DNA from 2 places in the Kitasatospora sp. NPDC049258 genome. Region 1 is predicted to be linked to the other one. Evidence: riboswitches for the same ligand, from Rfam matches in the RefSeq annotation. Region 1 holds a riboswitch; the other holds the start of a gene.

Region 1 (7,679 bases):
CGTCGAGGTGCCAGCCGCGGGGGCGGACCACCACGGTGGCGAGCTCGGCGGCGGGCTTGAGGGTGTAGGCCTTGCCCGCCTCGGAGGTGAAGTCGATCCGGCCCTCGAAGGCGTCGATCAGGTTGATCTGCCCGGAGACCACGTTCTCCCAGGTGGGGGCGGTGGCGTCCTCGAAGTCGGCGAGCCAGACCCGGGCGCCGGAGTTGAGCGCGTTGATGACCATCTTGCGGTCGGTCGGCCCGGTGATCTCCACCCGGCGGTCCTGGAGCGCGCGGGGGGCGGGAGCCACCTGCCAGTCCCCGGCCCGGACCTCGGCGGTCCCGGGCAGGAAATCCAGCGTCCCGGCCTCGGCGATCTCGGCCCGGCGGGCCTTTCGTCGGGTCAGGAGCTCCTGCCGGCGACCTTCGAAGGCACGGTGGAGGCCGACCACGAAGGCGACCGCCTCCGGGGTGAGCACCTCCTCTGCGCGGGACACGCGCGGACCGGCGACAGTGACGACCGGGGCGGCGGGGGAAACGCCGTCAGGTCCCTGATCTGCACCCATGGGCAGGACACTCCTTGGACGGTTGTGAAAGCTTGGGGAGCTCCGGTGGGAACTTCCCAGATCCGAACCCACCTACCGGCGGGTTTCGTTCTGTAGGGTGGAGAGTAGTTTCCGCGATACAGAATTTCAACGGTTTGTTGAGCTAGATCGCTGGGACTCTACTCCTCCTCGCACAGTGAAGGGAACGCCGGTGGCCAGCACCCCCGCCGCAACACCGACAGGCACCGAGCGCGCCTCCGGTGGCGTGCAGTCCGTCGAGCGCGCCTTCCAGCTGCTGGAAGCGCTCGCCGACTCGGGCGGCATCGCGACCCTGAGCGAGCTCTCGACCACCTCCGGCCTTCCGATGCCCACCATCCACCGGCTGATCCGTACCCTCGTCCAGCAGGGATATGTCCGCCAGGACACCGCCCGCCGCTACACCCTGGGCCCGCGGCTGATCCGGCTCGGCGAGACCTCCGGCCGGCTGCTCGGCAGCTGGGCCCGCCCCTACCTGGCCGAGCTGATGGAGGCCACCGGCGAGACGGCCAACCTGGCGGTGCTGGAGGGCGGCGAGGTGGTCTACGTCGGCCAGGTGCAGTCCCGCCGCTCGATGCGGATGTTCACCGAGGTCGGCCGCCGGGTGCAGCCGCACTGCACCGGGGTCGGCAAGGCCCTGCTGGCCCAGCTGCCCGAGGAGGAGACCCGCGCGCTGCTCGGTCCGCAGCCGCTCCAGGCGCACACGCCGTACACCGTGACGGACCCTCAGGAGCTGCTCGCCCAGCTGGCGCACGCCCGCGAGGTCGGCTACGTGGTGGACGACCAGGAGCAGGAGATCGGCGTCCGCTGCATCGCGGTGGCGGTGCCCGGCGCGCCGACCCCCACCGCGCTCTCGGTATCCGGCCCGGAGGCCCGGATCCGCGCCCTGGAGGCAGCGGCCGGCAGCGCCGCGCTGGTGCCGGTGATGCGTCAGATCGCCTCCCGGCTGGGCCAGGTGCTCGCGCCCTGACGGTCAGCCGGCGCCGCCCGCCTGTGCCGTCAGCAGGAAGACGGCCAGGTCGGGTTCGGTCCCGGCCTCACGGAACAGCCGGGGGGCGGCGGCCATCTTCGGGTCCGCCCGGACGGCCTCCAGCGCGCCGATGTCCCGCCACAGGCTCTGCACCCGCCAGTGCCGGTCCGGCCCGCGCAGCAGTTCGGTGCGCAGCAGCCCCGCCGGCAGCTCGGCCGTGATCAGGGCGCGGTACGACGCCACGAACCCGTCCTCCCGGTCCGCGGCGATCCGTCCGCTCACCTCGCTCAGCACCCGCTCGGACACCCGTGCCTCCTCAGCTCGTCCCACTCGGCTCGCTACTGTGAGTATCGGCCAGAGTGCGAGCGGTGGGAGGTCCGAGGTGTCCAGGCGGGTGACGGCGCCACCGGGCCGGCACGCGAGGTGCCCCCCGGCACACGGGCCGAGGGGCACCTCCAGGTGGTCGGTGCCGACGACCGCGACGCTGCGGACAACGGCACCCCGTTCACGCTGAGCGTGTCACCGTGACGGTCAGCGGTAGACCCGCACGTAGTCCGCGGCGAAGGTGATCGGCGCGGTGCCGGTGGGCGCCGGGTGGTACTGGCCGGCGCTCAGCGACAGGTTGAGGATCAGGTACGCGGACCAGTTGGCGCCGACCCCGGTGTTGTCGGAGAAGACCTTGGTGCCGTTGACGTACCAGTCGACCGAGTTGGCGCCGTAGTAGGTGCCGATGGTGACCCACTTGTCCTTGGCCACCGCGTTGGCGTCGGTGAAGTACTTGGAGCCGGACTTGACGTGGTTGGTCAGCTCCAGCAGGTTCGGGTTGTCCGGGTGGTACTCGAAGGAGTCGATCTCCCCGTTGCCGTTCTTCCAGGTCCACAGCGCCGGCCAGGCGCCGGAGCCGGAGGGCAGCTTGACCCGGGTCTCGGCGTAGTCGCCGGTCTTCACCTGGAAGCCCTCGCCGGAGTACTCGGTGGTGAGCAGGCCGGTGTCCCAGGCCTGCTTGCCGTTCTCCAGCTTGTTGGCGCTCGGCTTGGCGGTGAAGGTGGCCACGCCGCCCGACACGCTGACGCCGCTCGGGCTCAGCCAGTCCAGCTTGTTGTCGTCGGGGTTGTGGTTGCCGTACCGGTAGGAGCTGCTCCTGTCGGTGGTCCAGCGGGTCTTGGACAGGCTGTCGAACTCGTCCGACCAGGTCAGCGACTTGCCCGCGACCGGCGCACCGGTGGACGGGGCGGGGCTCGGCGTCGGGGCCGGGGTGGGCGTCGGAGCCGGCGTCGGGGCGGGGGCGGGGGTCGGCGTGGTGGTGCCGGCCGCCGAGACCGTCAGGGTCTGCGAGGGCAGGTTGTGCCAGGCGTTCGCGGTGTCCTGCCAGAAGCCGAACTGGGTGTAGGTACCGGCCGGCAGGGTCCGGGCGGCGCTGGTGAAGGTGGTGCCGCTCGGGCAGATCTGCACGTTGGAGGCATTGCCGGGGAAGTCCAGGTTGTGGCCGGCCGCGTCGCGGACGCCGACGCCGAGGGTCTTGGCCGTGAAGCAGCCGGAGGAGTGCACCGTGAGGCTGGCCGTGGCGGCGGTGCCGGCGGCCATCGCGGTGGGGCCGAGGCGGTCCTGGGTCACCGTGGGGCTGGCGGCCTGGGCCTGGCCGACCAGCGGGACGCCGGCCAGCACGGTGGCGCCCGCGAGCAGGCCGAGGCGGGCGGGGGTGGGGGAAAGTCGCATGGAGGATTCCTCTGCGACGCCTGCGAGGTGAGCTGTCGGGTTCGGGCACGAGGCTGCCCGGCCGCCTGTGGTGCGGCTTCACCCCAAGCCGCGCGTCCTGCCCCGGGGCAGGGTGGAGCGCGGCACGTACCTGGTTCCCCCGCTCCTGTCCATGACGGTGCTCGAGTGACCGCCTCCGGGTGGACAGGACTAGGCGTCCCGACGGCGGGTCTGCCCAGCCGGGCATCCCGTGCAGGCTAGGCAGACGGATCGCACACGGACAACGAGACGTCCCTCACACACCCGCCCCGAGGCCCCGGCCCGGGGCCGGCTCACCAGAACCGGGGCTGCCCCGGGACGGTCTCCAGATCGGCCAGCACCAGCTCGCGGTCCTCCGGGGCGGCGATCTCCTCGGCGGCGGCCAGCGCCTGCTCGGTCCAGGCCCTGGCCTGCTCCTTCTCCCCCGCGACGGCCGCCGCCCGGGCCAGCGCCTCGTACGCGAAGGCCAGGTCCCAGTCGCCGATCCCGTTCGCCCGGCAGATCTCCAGCCCGCGCCGGGCGTGGTGCAGCGCGGGCTCGGCCCGGCCCAGCGCCGCGTACACCCGTGAGCACTGCCACTCGCCCCGGCCGAGGTTCACCGCCGTGCCGACCTGGCCCCAGTGGTGGCGCGAGGCGTGCGCCATGTGCACCATCCGGTCGTCCTCCTCGACCGAGCGGTCCTCCCGCTCCAGCAGCCGCCAGACCCCGTTGAACAGGTCCACCGCCAGCTGCCGCTCGTCGGCGGGGGCCGCCGCCTCCCGCTGCTCGTCGCCCATGACCGCGTCGATCCCTTCCTCGATCAGATGATCCGTCCGGTGGACGGCGCCGCGGAGCCGGTCCAGCCGGGCCTGCAGGCGCCGCCGGTGCTCGGCCAGCAGCCGCCGCACCGGCTCGCCACCGCCCGCGGCCAGGCACTCCCGCACCTGCTCCAGCGGCAGGTCCACCGCGCGCAGCTCCCGCACCAGCCGGGCCGCCGCCACCTGCTCCACCCGGTAGTACCGGTAGCCGGTCTCCTGGTCCACCTCGGCCGGCCGGAGCAGTCCGACCCGGTCGTAGTGGCGCAGTGCCTTGGCGGTCAGCCCGCTGCGGCGGGCCATGGCCCCGATGGTGAGCAACCGCTCCGCTCCGTCCGTCACACCTGGAATCTAGGACCTTGCCCCGGGGCAGGCTCAAGCCGGCCTGATCGGCCTGCGGCGCCCGCGCGTCCGCTAGGTTGGTGGTGCGGCCGGAGCCCCGGCCGCGGCCACCGCCGAGCGTTCAGAGGACCACTCCCGAGATGACCGCGCCCCTGCCTGGCTTCGCCGGACGTACGTACCTGTTCGATGTCGACAACGGCGCCGCCTTCCGCAACTCCTACTCCGCCGACGGGACGCGGCTGCGCTGGGAGGGCCTCGGCGAGTCGGCCGGACAGTGGGAGGACGTGCGGCTGCACGTCGCCGAGGTGGGCCCGCAGCTCTACTTCGTCAGCTGGACGGAGGCGAGCGGCATCACCGTGAGCCATGTGATGGACCTGAACGCGCTGACCGTCCGGGTCTTCTGGACGTACGAGGGCGAGGGCGGCCGGGTCGGCGAGCTGCACACCGGCAAGCTCCAGCCGGTCAGCTGACCCGCAGCCGGCCGGCGAGCCACTCCAGCGCGGCCGGCAGCAGCCGCCCCCAGGTCCCGAAGTTGTGGCCGCCCTCCGGCACCGTGGCGGTGGCCAGCGACATCGGGGCGCGCACCGCGGCAGCGAAGGCCCGGGTGTCCGCGAGGTAGTCGCCGTCGCCGCGCTCGGCGCCCGCCAGCAGCACCGCGATGCCGGGCGGCGGCAGGTGGCGCAGCCGCCAGAGCAGGTCGGCCTCCTCGCGCCGGCGCGGGCTGCCGCCGAACAGGTCTCCGGTGGAGGCGTCCTCGGCGGCCCGGTAGTAGCCGGAGAGCGCGACGGCGCTGGGGAACACCTCGGGGTGCCGCATGGCGAGTTTCAGCGCGCAGTAGCCGCCGGTGGAGTTGCCCATCACCGCCCAGGACCGCGGATCCGGCGAGACCCGGTAACCCGCCGCGACCGCCGCCGGCACGTCGCGGGTCAGATAGGTCTCGGCGCGCGCGCCGCCCGGGGCGTCCTCGCACTCGGTGTCGGCGGGCATCGCCGGTGACGGCCGCAGCAGCACCAGCACGGTCGGCGGCATCCGGCCGGCCAGGTTGAGCCGCAGCGCCGCGCCGGGGTAGTTCAGCCGGGTGATCAGGTTCCGGGCGTCGCCCGGGAAGCCCGTCATCACCACCACCGCGGGGAAGCGGCGGCCGGCGTACTCGGGCCGGAAGTACTGCGGCGGCAGGTAGACGTACCCGTCGGTGCTCAGCCCGGAGCGCGGGCCGGCGATCTTGACCGCCTGGATCTCGCCGGAGGCACCCGGCTCCCGGCCGACCGCGCCGCCGCCCCGGACCGGCTCCCGTCCCAGCACCCGCAGCTCCCCTCCCGGGGTACCGGTGGTCACGGTGACCGGGCCGCCCGCCGGGGTGCCGAGCAGGTCGTCCCAGCTGCCGTAGAAGGAGAAGTAGCTGTTGGCGGCCAGCGCCAGCGCCAGCAGCATCGCCAGCTGGGTGGCCAGCAGCGCGCCGATCCGGCCGGCCACCGCGCGCCGGCCCGGCCCGGCCAGCCGCGGCCAGCCGCGCACCGTCGCGGTCGCCGCCAGTACGGCGGCCGCCGCGGCGATCGCCAGCACCTTGTGGCTGGTCAGCCCCATCTCGGTGGTGCTCCCTCGGTTCGCGCCGGCGCGGGTCGACGAGGTCGACGAGGTCGGCCGGGTCGGTGAGGTTCGGCCGGTCGGTGGCGCCGGTCGGGTGGGGTCGGTGGCGCCGGTCAGGTGGGGTCGGTGGTCGCCCCCGAGGCGGTCCTGGCGTGTCTGGCCCGGGGCGCCCGGGGGGTGCCGAACCGGTTGCCGAGCCACACCAGGGCGGCGGCCACCGCCACGAACAGCGCCAGCAGCAGGGTGCAGGCCCCGGCCACCCGGCCGTAGCCGCCCGGCAGCCGCGGATCCACGAAGGGGTACGGGTACCAGTCCACCAGCGGCCCCCGGAGCAGGGTGTAGGCCAGGTACACCAGCGGGAAGACCAGCCACTTCAGCACCGTGGTCCGGCCGAGCCGGGCGGCCGGCGGCATCAGCAGCCAGTCGGCGAGGTAGACCACCGGCATCACCCGGTGGACGATGTCGTTCACCCACGGCAGCAGCAGGCCGAGGCTGTAGCCGGACAGCAGCAGGCCGTAGACCAGTCCGGTGATCGTCATGTAGAGCACGATCGCGCCGCGGATCTCGTCCGGCACGCCCGGTCGGCCGCGCAGCCCGAGCACGCCGCCGGTCAGCAGCACCAGCAGGCCGCCGATGTTGCTGAGGTTGGTGAAGTAGCTGAAGAAGTTGGTGAGCGGCGCCCCTGCGCCGACGGAGTGGTAGCCCTGGATGGACAGGGCCACCGCCGCCAGCAGGCCGAAGGCGATCCGCCCCAGCTGGACTGCGCGTTCCCGCACGGGCCCGACCTCCCTACCGCTGAACGATCATCAGTCGGGCCCATCATCGGCTCGGGCCGCCGCGGTGGCCCGGAGGCCGAGCGGCGGCGCGGGCGCCGTCACCCGTTCGGGGGCCGCGGGGCGGCGGGCCCGGGCGGCGTCAGGCGTGCGTGCCGCCGTCGATCCGGATCTCGGTGCCGGTGACGAAGGCGCCGTCGTCCGAGGCCAGCATGGCGATCACCCCGGCCACCGTCTCCGGCCCGGCGAAGCCCTGGCCGAGCGCGGGGGCCAGCTTGCCGAGCAGCGACAGGTCGGCGTCGGCCGGCAGGCCGGGGTTGCTGGTCATCCCGCTGGCGATCGACCCCGGAGCGACGCAGACCGCGCGCAGCCCCTGCTTGGCGTACTCGATCGCGATCGCGTGGGTGAAGGACTGGATGCCGCCCTTGGTGGCCGCGTACGCCGCCATGTACGGGTGCGCGAAGGTCGCGGAGGTGGAGCTGAAGTTGACCACCACGCCCCGGCCGGTGGCCAGCAGGGCGGGCAGCGCCTCCCGGGTGACCAGGAAGGTGCCGGTGAGGTTCACGGCCAGGAGGCGGTTCCAGAACTCCAGGGTGGTCCGGGCGGTGTGCGAGGAGCGCAGGATGCCGGCCGCGTTGACCAGCGCGTCCAGACCGCCCAGCGCGGTGACCGCCCCGGCCACCCCGACGCGCACCGAGTCCTCCTCGGAGACGTCGAGCACCGTCGTGACCAGCCGCCCGGCGGTGCCGTCGGCCTCGGCCAGCGCACGGGTGGCCGCCAGGCCCTCCTCGACCACGTCGGCGGCGACGACGGCGCCGCCCTCGGCCAGGATCCGGCGGGCGGTCGCCCGGCCGATGCCGGAACCGGCGCCGGTGATCAGGACTCGGCGGCCTTCGAAGCGGTTCATGGTGCTCTCCCTG
Region 2 (7,679 bases), on a different contig from region 1:
CCGCGGGGGTTCACCGGTTTGCCCGGAAATGCCGGACGGCCGGCGGGGGTCGCCCCGCCGGCCGTCCAGCCCACCTGTCCTGCCGGTCAGTTGCCGTGCCGGCCCTTGCGCCGGGCCGCGACCAGGACACCGCCGCCGACCAGCACCGCGCCGCCGCCGACCGCGGCGATCAGGCCGCCGCTGCTGCCGCCGCCGGTCTCGGCCAGCTTCGGCTTCTCGGGCGTGGCCGAGCCGCTCGGGGTCGGCGTGCTCGGGGTCGGCGTGGTCGGGGTCGGCGTGGTCGGGGCCGGGGCGCTGGACGACGGCGGGACGGACGTGCTGGGCTTCGGCGAGCCGCTCGGCGGCGCCGACGAACTCGGGGACACCGACGAACTCGGCGTCGGGGACGGGGACGGGGTGGTGCAGAGCGGCATGTCGGCGATCTTCTTGTCGATGTGGGTGTCCGCCAGCGTGTAGCGCCAGGTGTCGCCCTTGCCGGTGTAGCCGACGGTGAGCTTGACGGTGCCGGGCCGCGCCCGACGCGGGCGCGGCGAGCCACGCCTGGCTGATCACCAACAATCTGGCCGACTACCTCCGCTACCACCGTCACACCGACGAGCCGGTCGCCGCCCACACCATCGCCATCGAGGCCGCGCGGCGCTCCGGCGACCGGGACGCCGAGACCGCGAACCTGACCAACCTGGGGGTGGCGTACTGGGGGGGACCGGCTCGCGCTCGCCGTCGACTGCGGCCGGCGCGCCCTGCGGCTCGCCCGGGCCACCGGCGACCGCCGGTGCGAGGCGGACGCCCGGATCCGGGTGGCGATGTTCGGCCTGCACCTGGGCGACCACCGGGACTCGCTCGACCACCTCGACCGGGCGCTGGCGGCGGTTCGGGAGAGCGGCCGTCGGCGGGAGGAGTCGATCGCGCTCTGGCTGCGCGGGCAGGTCCAGGTGATGGCGGGCGACTACGAGGGGGCGCTCCACTCGACCGCGCTCTCCCTGGAGATCGACCACGAACTCGGTGAGCGCTACGGCAGGATGGTCGGCCTGATCACCATGGGGGCGGCCGGCTCGACGACCGGGCCGGCCAGGCGCACTCGCTGATCGAACTGGCCGAGCTGGACCGGGCGCGCGGCCGGCCGCAGGAGGCGCTCGCCCGGGTGGGCCGGGCGCTGGAGGTCCTGCTGGACATCAGCCGCCCCTCGCTCACCTGCGCCGCACACCGGGTCGCGGGCGACATCCGGCTCGACCTGGGCGACCCGCGGGCCGCGGCCGAGCACCACCGCACGGCGCTCGACCTCGCGGTACGGATCGGCCACCGCTTCCACGAGGCCCACGCGGCGGAGGGCCTCGGCCGGGCGTCCGGCGCGCTCGGACGCCCGGCCGAGGCAGCGGAGCACCGGCGCCGGTCGCTGGCCCTGTTCGATGCGATGGGGCTCCCGGAGGCCGTGCGCCGTCGAACCTCCGGTGCGGCCGAAGGGTGTTTCTGACACCGGGTGAACCGGGCTCGGACAGCAACGCCCGAGCCAACCGTGATGATTGTGTGATGCTCAGTATGCAGGCTTGTTATTGAGGTACTGATCCCTCTAATCTCCCGATCAGTTCGCTGCTGCGAGCTCCCGAAGCACGGCACGCCCAACCCTGCCCACCGCGCGACCGGGACGACCGAAAGACCCTGGGCAGGGGCGGGGGACCCAGTTTCTGCGCCGATCCCCCTTCGGCTTGGGGTGAAGCCGCGCCCTGCGCGGCCGGGCCACCTCCCGGTCCGAACCCGACAGCTCACCTCGCAGGCGTGCGGAGAGGGATTATCTGATGGTCTTTTCGGGCTCCGGTCGTCACCGCCGTCCCACCCAGACCGATCGCGCCGTCGCGGCCGCCGGAGTGGCAGGGGTGGGCCTCGCGCTGCCGCTGCTGACCGCGACCGGGGCGCACGCCGCCACGCCGGAGACCTGGCAGGCGGTCGCGCAGTGCGAGACCGGCGGCAACTGGACGGTCGACCCGGGCACCGGGCGCTACGGCGGCCTCGGGCTGACCCTGCGGACCTGGGTCGCGTACGGCGGCGACGAGTTCGCGGCGCAGCCCGACCACGCCACCCAGGCGGAGCAGATCACCGTCGCCGAGCGGCTGCTCGCCGGCCACGGCCCGAGCCTGTGGCCCAGCTGCGGCCCGGCCGCCGGCCTGCCCGCCGCGCCCACCCCGGCGCCCACGGCCACGCCCGAGCCGACCCCCGCGCCCAGCTCCGGCACCCCGGTCCGCGGCGACGGCGGTGTGGTCCCGCAGTTCGTGCTGCCGTACCTCACCCCGCAGCCCGCCGCGCCGACCGACGGCACGGGCTCGAGCACCGTCGGCGAGGTGCCGCCGGCCACCACGGACCAGCCCACCACCCAGCCCGGCACCCAGCCGACCGGCCAGCCGAGCACGCAGCCGACCGGCCGGCCCACCGGCGACCCCACGGCCACCCCGCCGGTCACCACCCCCGACCCGACCGCGACCACCCCGGTCACCCCCTCGCCGACCGGCTCGCCGACCACCGGCGACCTGCCCGTCCCGGGCGCCTCGGGCACCGCCACCCCCGACCCGACCGCGGCGCCGACCACGACGGCCACCACGGACCCGGCCGCCACCGTCCCCGTCGCCGCGACGACCCCGGCCCAGCCGGCGCCCGCGACCACCTACACGGTCGCCCCCGGGGACACCCTCTCCACGATCTCGGACAGCCTGACCCTGGGCGGCTGGCAGCACCTGTACCGGAGCAACTCCCCCACGGTCGGCGTCAACCCCGACCTGATCCACCCCGGCCAGGTCCTCACCCTGCCGTAACCGCCCGTACGGCGGGGCCGGCCGGTCGCCGGCCCCGCCCGGGAGCGTCCCGGGCCGCCGTGGCAGACTGCTGCCGGCGGCCCGTACCGGACGATCACGACCCGAGGTTCCATGCAGCACCTGCTCTCCGGCTTCACGCCGATCTGGGTGCTCACCGCGGTCGGCTACCTGGTCGCCCGCGCCGGGCTGCTCGGTCCGCAGGCGGAGGCGGTGCTCGGCCGGTTCGTGTTCCACGTGGCGATGCCGGCCGCCCTGTTCACGATGCTCGCCAAGGCCCGGCTGGACTCCTTCGCCAACACCGCGATGCTCGCCTTCGCGGCCGGCACCGCACTCGCCACCGGCCTGGGCGTGCTGGCCGCGCGCCGGCTGTTCGACCGCCGGCCGGCCGACCAAGCGATCAGCGGCATGGCGGCCGGCTACGTCAACTCGGCCAACCTGGGCATCCCGGTGGCCCTTCAGGTGCTCGGTGACGCCTCGTTCGTCGCGCAGATCCTGCTGTTCCAGGTGCTGCTGGTCACCCCGGTGATCCTCGCCCTGCTGGACGCGGGCACCGAGCGCGGCGCCCGGCGCGGCCGGCTGTTGATGCTGCCGCTGCGCAACCCGATCATCCTGGCCTCCGCCCTGGGCGCACTGCTCTCCGCCACCGGCTGGACACTGCCACCCACCCTCGCCCGCCCCGGCGAACTGCTCGGCGCGGCCGCGGTGCCGACCGCCCTGGTCACCCTCGGCATGTCGCTGCACGGCCGCCGCGACCGCGCCACCGCCGGCCGCCGCGCCGAGGTCGGCGTCACGGTCCTGCTGAAGACCCTGGTCCAGCCCCTGGCCGCACTCGCCGTCGGGGCCCTCCTCCTGCACCTGCCCCGGCCCCAACTCCTCGCGGTGGTCCTCTGCTCGGCCCTGCCCACCGCCCAGAACGCCTTCGTCTACGCCCGCGAGTACGGCCTCAGCACCGCCTTGGCCCGCGACAGCGTGCTCTCCTCCACCCTGGTCTCGATGGCCACCCTCTCCCTCGTCTACTGGACCCTCGGCCCCACCTGAAAGAGATACCGGCGCGCGCGACGGAGCAACCGTTCCCGATGCGGGTCGAGGACGTCTTCGCCCGCCCCCGGGGGAAGCCGGCACGGTGACGGTCCCTCGCGAACGGCCCGTAGCGCCCTTGGGCGGACGGCCTCGGCGGTGGGCGCTCGGGGAGGTCTTGACGTAAGCATGACATTGACGGACCATCATGCTGGCGCGCGCCGCAGTTCCTCCCCCGTTCCGTCCCCTACGGACCCCCACAGGAGGACAGTCATGCGACTGCCCCGCCGAGGGAAGCCCGCCGCGGCCACCGCCGTGCTGCTGGCCCTCGCTCTCGCGTCCCCCCTCAGTTCACAGGCCTCCGCCAGGGCGGCCGGCCCCGAGCGCGCCGCCGTCGCCGCGGACGGCGCCCGGCAGTACGTCGTCCAGGGCCCCCGGACGGTCGCCGAGCGCACCGCGATCGCCGCCACCGGCGCCTCCGTGGACGCCGTGCGCACCGACTCGGTGGTGGTCACCGCCGACGCCGCCGAGACCGCCCGGCTGCGGGCGCTCGGCTGGGCGCCCACACCGCTGCCCGGCCCCCAGGACGACGCGCCGCAGGCGCAGGAGGCACCGGGCGCGGTGACGGACTTCCCGTCCGCCGACTCCGGGTACCACAACTACGCCGAGGCCACCGCCGACATCGACGCCGTGGTCGCCGCGCACCCCGACATCATGAGCAAGCGGGTGATCGGCACCTCGTACGAGGGCCGGGCGATCGTCGCGATCAAGATCAGCGACAACGTCGGTACCGACGAGAACGAGCCCGAGGTGCTGTTCACCGCCCACCAGCACGCCCGCGAGCACCTCACCGTCGAGATGGCGCTCTACCTGCTGCACGAGTTCGGCGACAAGTACGCCACCGACAGCCGGATCGCGGGCGCCGTCAACAGCCGCGAGATCTGGGTGGTCCCGGACCTCAACCCGGACGGCGGCGAGTACGACATCGCCACCGGCCGCTACCGCAGCTGGCGCAAGGACCGCCAGCCCAACTCCGGCAGCAGCAGCGCCGGTACCGACCTCAACCGGAACTGGAACTACAAGTGGGGCTGCTGCGGCGGCTCCTCCGGCTCCACCTCCAGCGAGACCTACCGGGGCAGCGCGCCGGAGTCCGCCAAGGAGACCAAGGTGGTCGCCGACTTCGTCCGCAGCCGGGTGGTCGGCGGGAAGCAGCAGATCACCGCCGCGATCGACTTCCACACCTACAGCCAGCTGGTGCTCTGGCCGTTCGGCTGGACCACCGCCAACACCGCCACCGGGATGACCGCCGACGAGTACAACACCTTCGCCACCCTCGGCCGCAGCATGGCGGGCACCAACGGCTACACCCCCGAGCAGTCCAGCGACCTCTACATCACCGACGGGGCGATCGACGACTGGCTGTGGGGCGTGCACCGGGTCTTCGCCTACACCTTCGAGATGTACCCCGGCCCGAACGGCAGCAGCGGCTTCTACCCGCCCGACGAGGTGATCGGCCGGGAGACCAGCCGCAACCGCGAGGCGGTGCTGCGGCTGGTGGAGACCGCCGACTGCGTCTACCGGGTGATCGGCAAGCAGCAGCAGTACTGCGGCATCGCCACCTGACGGCCACCGCCCGGCGCCGGGGGCCCGTTCAGGACGGCACCCGGCGCCGGGGGTCCGGTTCGCGGCCGCCGAACAGCCGGCGGTAGGCGGCCCGGTGGCGCGGGTCGTCGAGCAGGAACGGCAGGTCGGTGGACACCATGTGCCGGATCACCAGCATCGGCAGCGGGCTGCGCAGCGGCCGGAACTCCGGGTTCCACAGGCCGGGTTGGTCCGGCGGCAGGTCGTGGAACTGGCCGAGCATCAGGCCGGCCTCGACGAACTCGCCCTTCAGCTCCAGCTGGGTCCGGTCGATCAGCCCGGGCGCCTCGGCGGTCGGGAGGTCCGGGAAGACGATCAGGACGGTGGTGAACTGGGCCCGGGGTGCGCCCGGCGCGGCCAGCCGTAGGAACCAGTCCCGGTACACCGCGACCGCCTCCGCCACCTCCCCGCGGTCGGCGGGCCGGCCGGGCCGCAGGGCCAGGTGGAAGCGCCCGTCCCGCAGCGAGGCCCCGACGAACGGGCAGACCGGGCCGTCGCGGCCGAGTTCGGGGTGCGGCTCGGTGAGGTACGTCCGGGCCCAGTCGAGCACCCGGCGCAGCGCGTCGGCATGGCCGCGGGCCGCCGGCGGCAGGCCCGCCGCGGGCGGCTCCAGGTCGGCGGCGGTGAACAGGACGTGCTCGGGTCTGGTGGGGTGGGTGAGCATCAGGATTCCCGCGGGTCGGCCGGGTGGGCGGCGGTGGCCGGATGGGCGGCGGTCGGCGGCCCGGAGTCCGGGATCGAGTCGTCGGCCTCGCGCAGCGGCCGGTACCAGTAGCCCGCCAGCGTCCAGGCCAGCGCCACCAGTCCGGTGAGGACGACCACGGCGGCCATCCCCCGGCCGGGGCCGGTGCCGAGCAGGGCGCCGAGCAGGCGGCCGGGCGGCGAGAGCGGGGCGCGGAGCAGGGGTTCGAAGACCCGGTCGGTGAGCGGGCCGGTGACCAGGTAGCCGAGCGGCATCACCAGCCGGGCGAGCATCAGGCAGGTGGCGAGTACCCGGCCCTGGAGGTCCAGGCCGACCTTGACCTGGACCAGGGCCAGCCAGTGCGCGTTGATCAGGGCCGCGCAGACCCCGATGCCGAACATCCCGAGGGTCGGGAAGGCGGCGCTGGGGCGCAGCCCGATCAGTACGGCGGAGGCGGCGAACAGGCCGACGAAGGCGATCATGCCGGCGGCGCGGCGCCGGGTGCCGCCCCAGACCGCCATCAGCGCGCTGCCGGCCAGCAGCCCGGCGCCTTGGGCGGCCAGCACCACGCCGAGCGCGGCGGGCGAGGCGAAGGCCAGCACCAGCGGGGTGACCAGGACGGTCACCACGCCGCCGAGCGCGTTGGCGACGGCGAAGAACACGGCGAGCGCGACCAGCCCGCGGCGCCGGGCGAGGAACCGCCAGCCGTCGGCGATCTCGCGCAGCAGCGGGCCGTCCCGGCGGACGAAGCCCAGCTCGGGGAAGCGGACCGCGAGCAGGGTGGCCAGCGAGACGGTGAAGGAGAGCACGTCCAGCCACACCACGGTGGCGAGGCCGAAGGCCACCGCCAAGGCGCCGCCGAGGAGTTGGGCGAACAGTGCGCCGGTGGCGGTGCCCAGGCCGACCACGCCGTTGGCCTGGCCGAGGTAGCGCTTGGGGGTGAGCTGGGTGACGGCGGCCAGGTAGGCGGGCTGCCGGAAGGCGGTGGCGACCGCTCCGACGATCACCACCGCGTACAGCTGCCAGAGCCGCAGCGCGTCCGCGGTGAGCAGCCCGGCGGCGGCCAGGCCGGCGCCGAGCGCGGCCAGGTCGCAGCCGATCATCACCCGCCTGCGGTCGTACCGGTCGGCGACCGCGCCCGCGAACGGGGCGGCCAGGATGGCCGGGAGCAGCGCGAAGGCCGCGATCGCGGCGAAGGCGGTGACGGTGCCGGTGGTCCGGTACGCCCACAGGCCGAGCGCGAAGGTGGACAGGCCGGTGCCGACCAGCGAGACCAGTTGGCCGAGGGTGACGGTCAGGAAGGCCGGCAGCCGGGACGGCGGGGGTACGGCGGGCGGGGCGAGCGGTGGTTCGGCGCGCTGCCAGCGGGCCACCCGCTCCCGCAGGATGCCGGCCAGTTGGGGTTCGCGCTGGAAGAAGTGCCCGGCGCCGGCGACCACGGCGGTGTCCACCGCTCCGCCGTAGCCGGACCACTCGTGGGCGCGTTCCTGGTGGAACTCGGTCACCTTGTCCCGCTCGCCGACCACCACCAGGACGGG

Evidence for each region. A riboswitch is a leader RNA that binds a small molecule or an ion and turns the genes downstream of it on or off. The one in region 1 is predicted to bind cyclic di-AMP.
Region 2: linked by a shared signal. The riboswitch ahead of AB0K43_RS08440 (transglycosylase family protein) and the one ahead of AB0K43_RS01060 (glycoside hydrolase family 16 protein) in region 1 are both predicted to bind cyclic di-AMP.

What each region holds. Positions count from the first base shown of each region.
Region 1 covers NZ_JBFAQT010000001.1:214,162-221,840, reverse strand. The annotation lists gene aceB (malate synthase A) at 1-544, opposite strand, end outside; gene AB0K43_RS01070 (IclR family transcriptional regulator) at 735-1,529, shown strand; gene AB0K43_RS01065 (hypothetical protein) at 1,533-1,835, opposite strand; gene AB0K43_RS01060 (glycoside hydrolase family 16 protein) at 2,061-3,245, opposite strand; cyclic di-AMP (ydaO/yuaA leader) riboswitch at 3,248-3,415, opposite strand; gene AB0K43_RS01055 (helix-turn-helix domain-containing protein) at 3,557-4,399, opposite strand; gene AB0K43_RS01050 (MoaF N-terminal domain-containing protein) at 4,540-4,869, shown strand; gene AB0K43_RS01045 (alpha/beta hydrolase-fold protein) at 4,862-5,983, opposite strand; gene AB0K43_RS01040 (Pr6Pr family membrane protein) at 6,100-6,762, opposite strand; gene AB0K43_RS01035 (SDR family NAD(P)-dependent oxidoreductase) at 6,902-7,666, opposite strand.
Region 2 covers NZ_JBFAQT010000007.1:457-8,135, forward strand. The annotation lists gene AB0K43_RS08425 (hypothetical protein) at 106-456, shown strand; gene AB0K43_RS08430 (tetratricopeptide repeat protein) at 798-1,085, shown strand; gene AB0K43_RS08435 (tetratricopeptide repeat protein) at 1,142-1,471, shown strand; cyclic di-AMP (ydaO/yuaA leader) riboswitch at 1,635-1,790, shown strand; gene AB0K43_RS08440 (transglycosylase family protein) at 1,872-2,801, shown strand; gene AB0K43_RS08445 (AEC family transporter) at 2,913-3,839, shown strand; gene AB0K43_RS08450 (M14 family zinc carboxypeptidase) at 4,092-5,441, shown strand; gene AB0K43_RS08455 (DUF6875 domain-containing protein) at 5,470-6,123, opposite strand; gene AB0K43_RS08460 (amino acid adenylation domain-containing protein) at 6,123-7,679, opposite strand, start outside.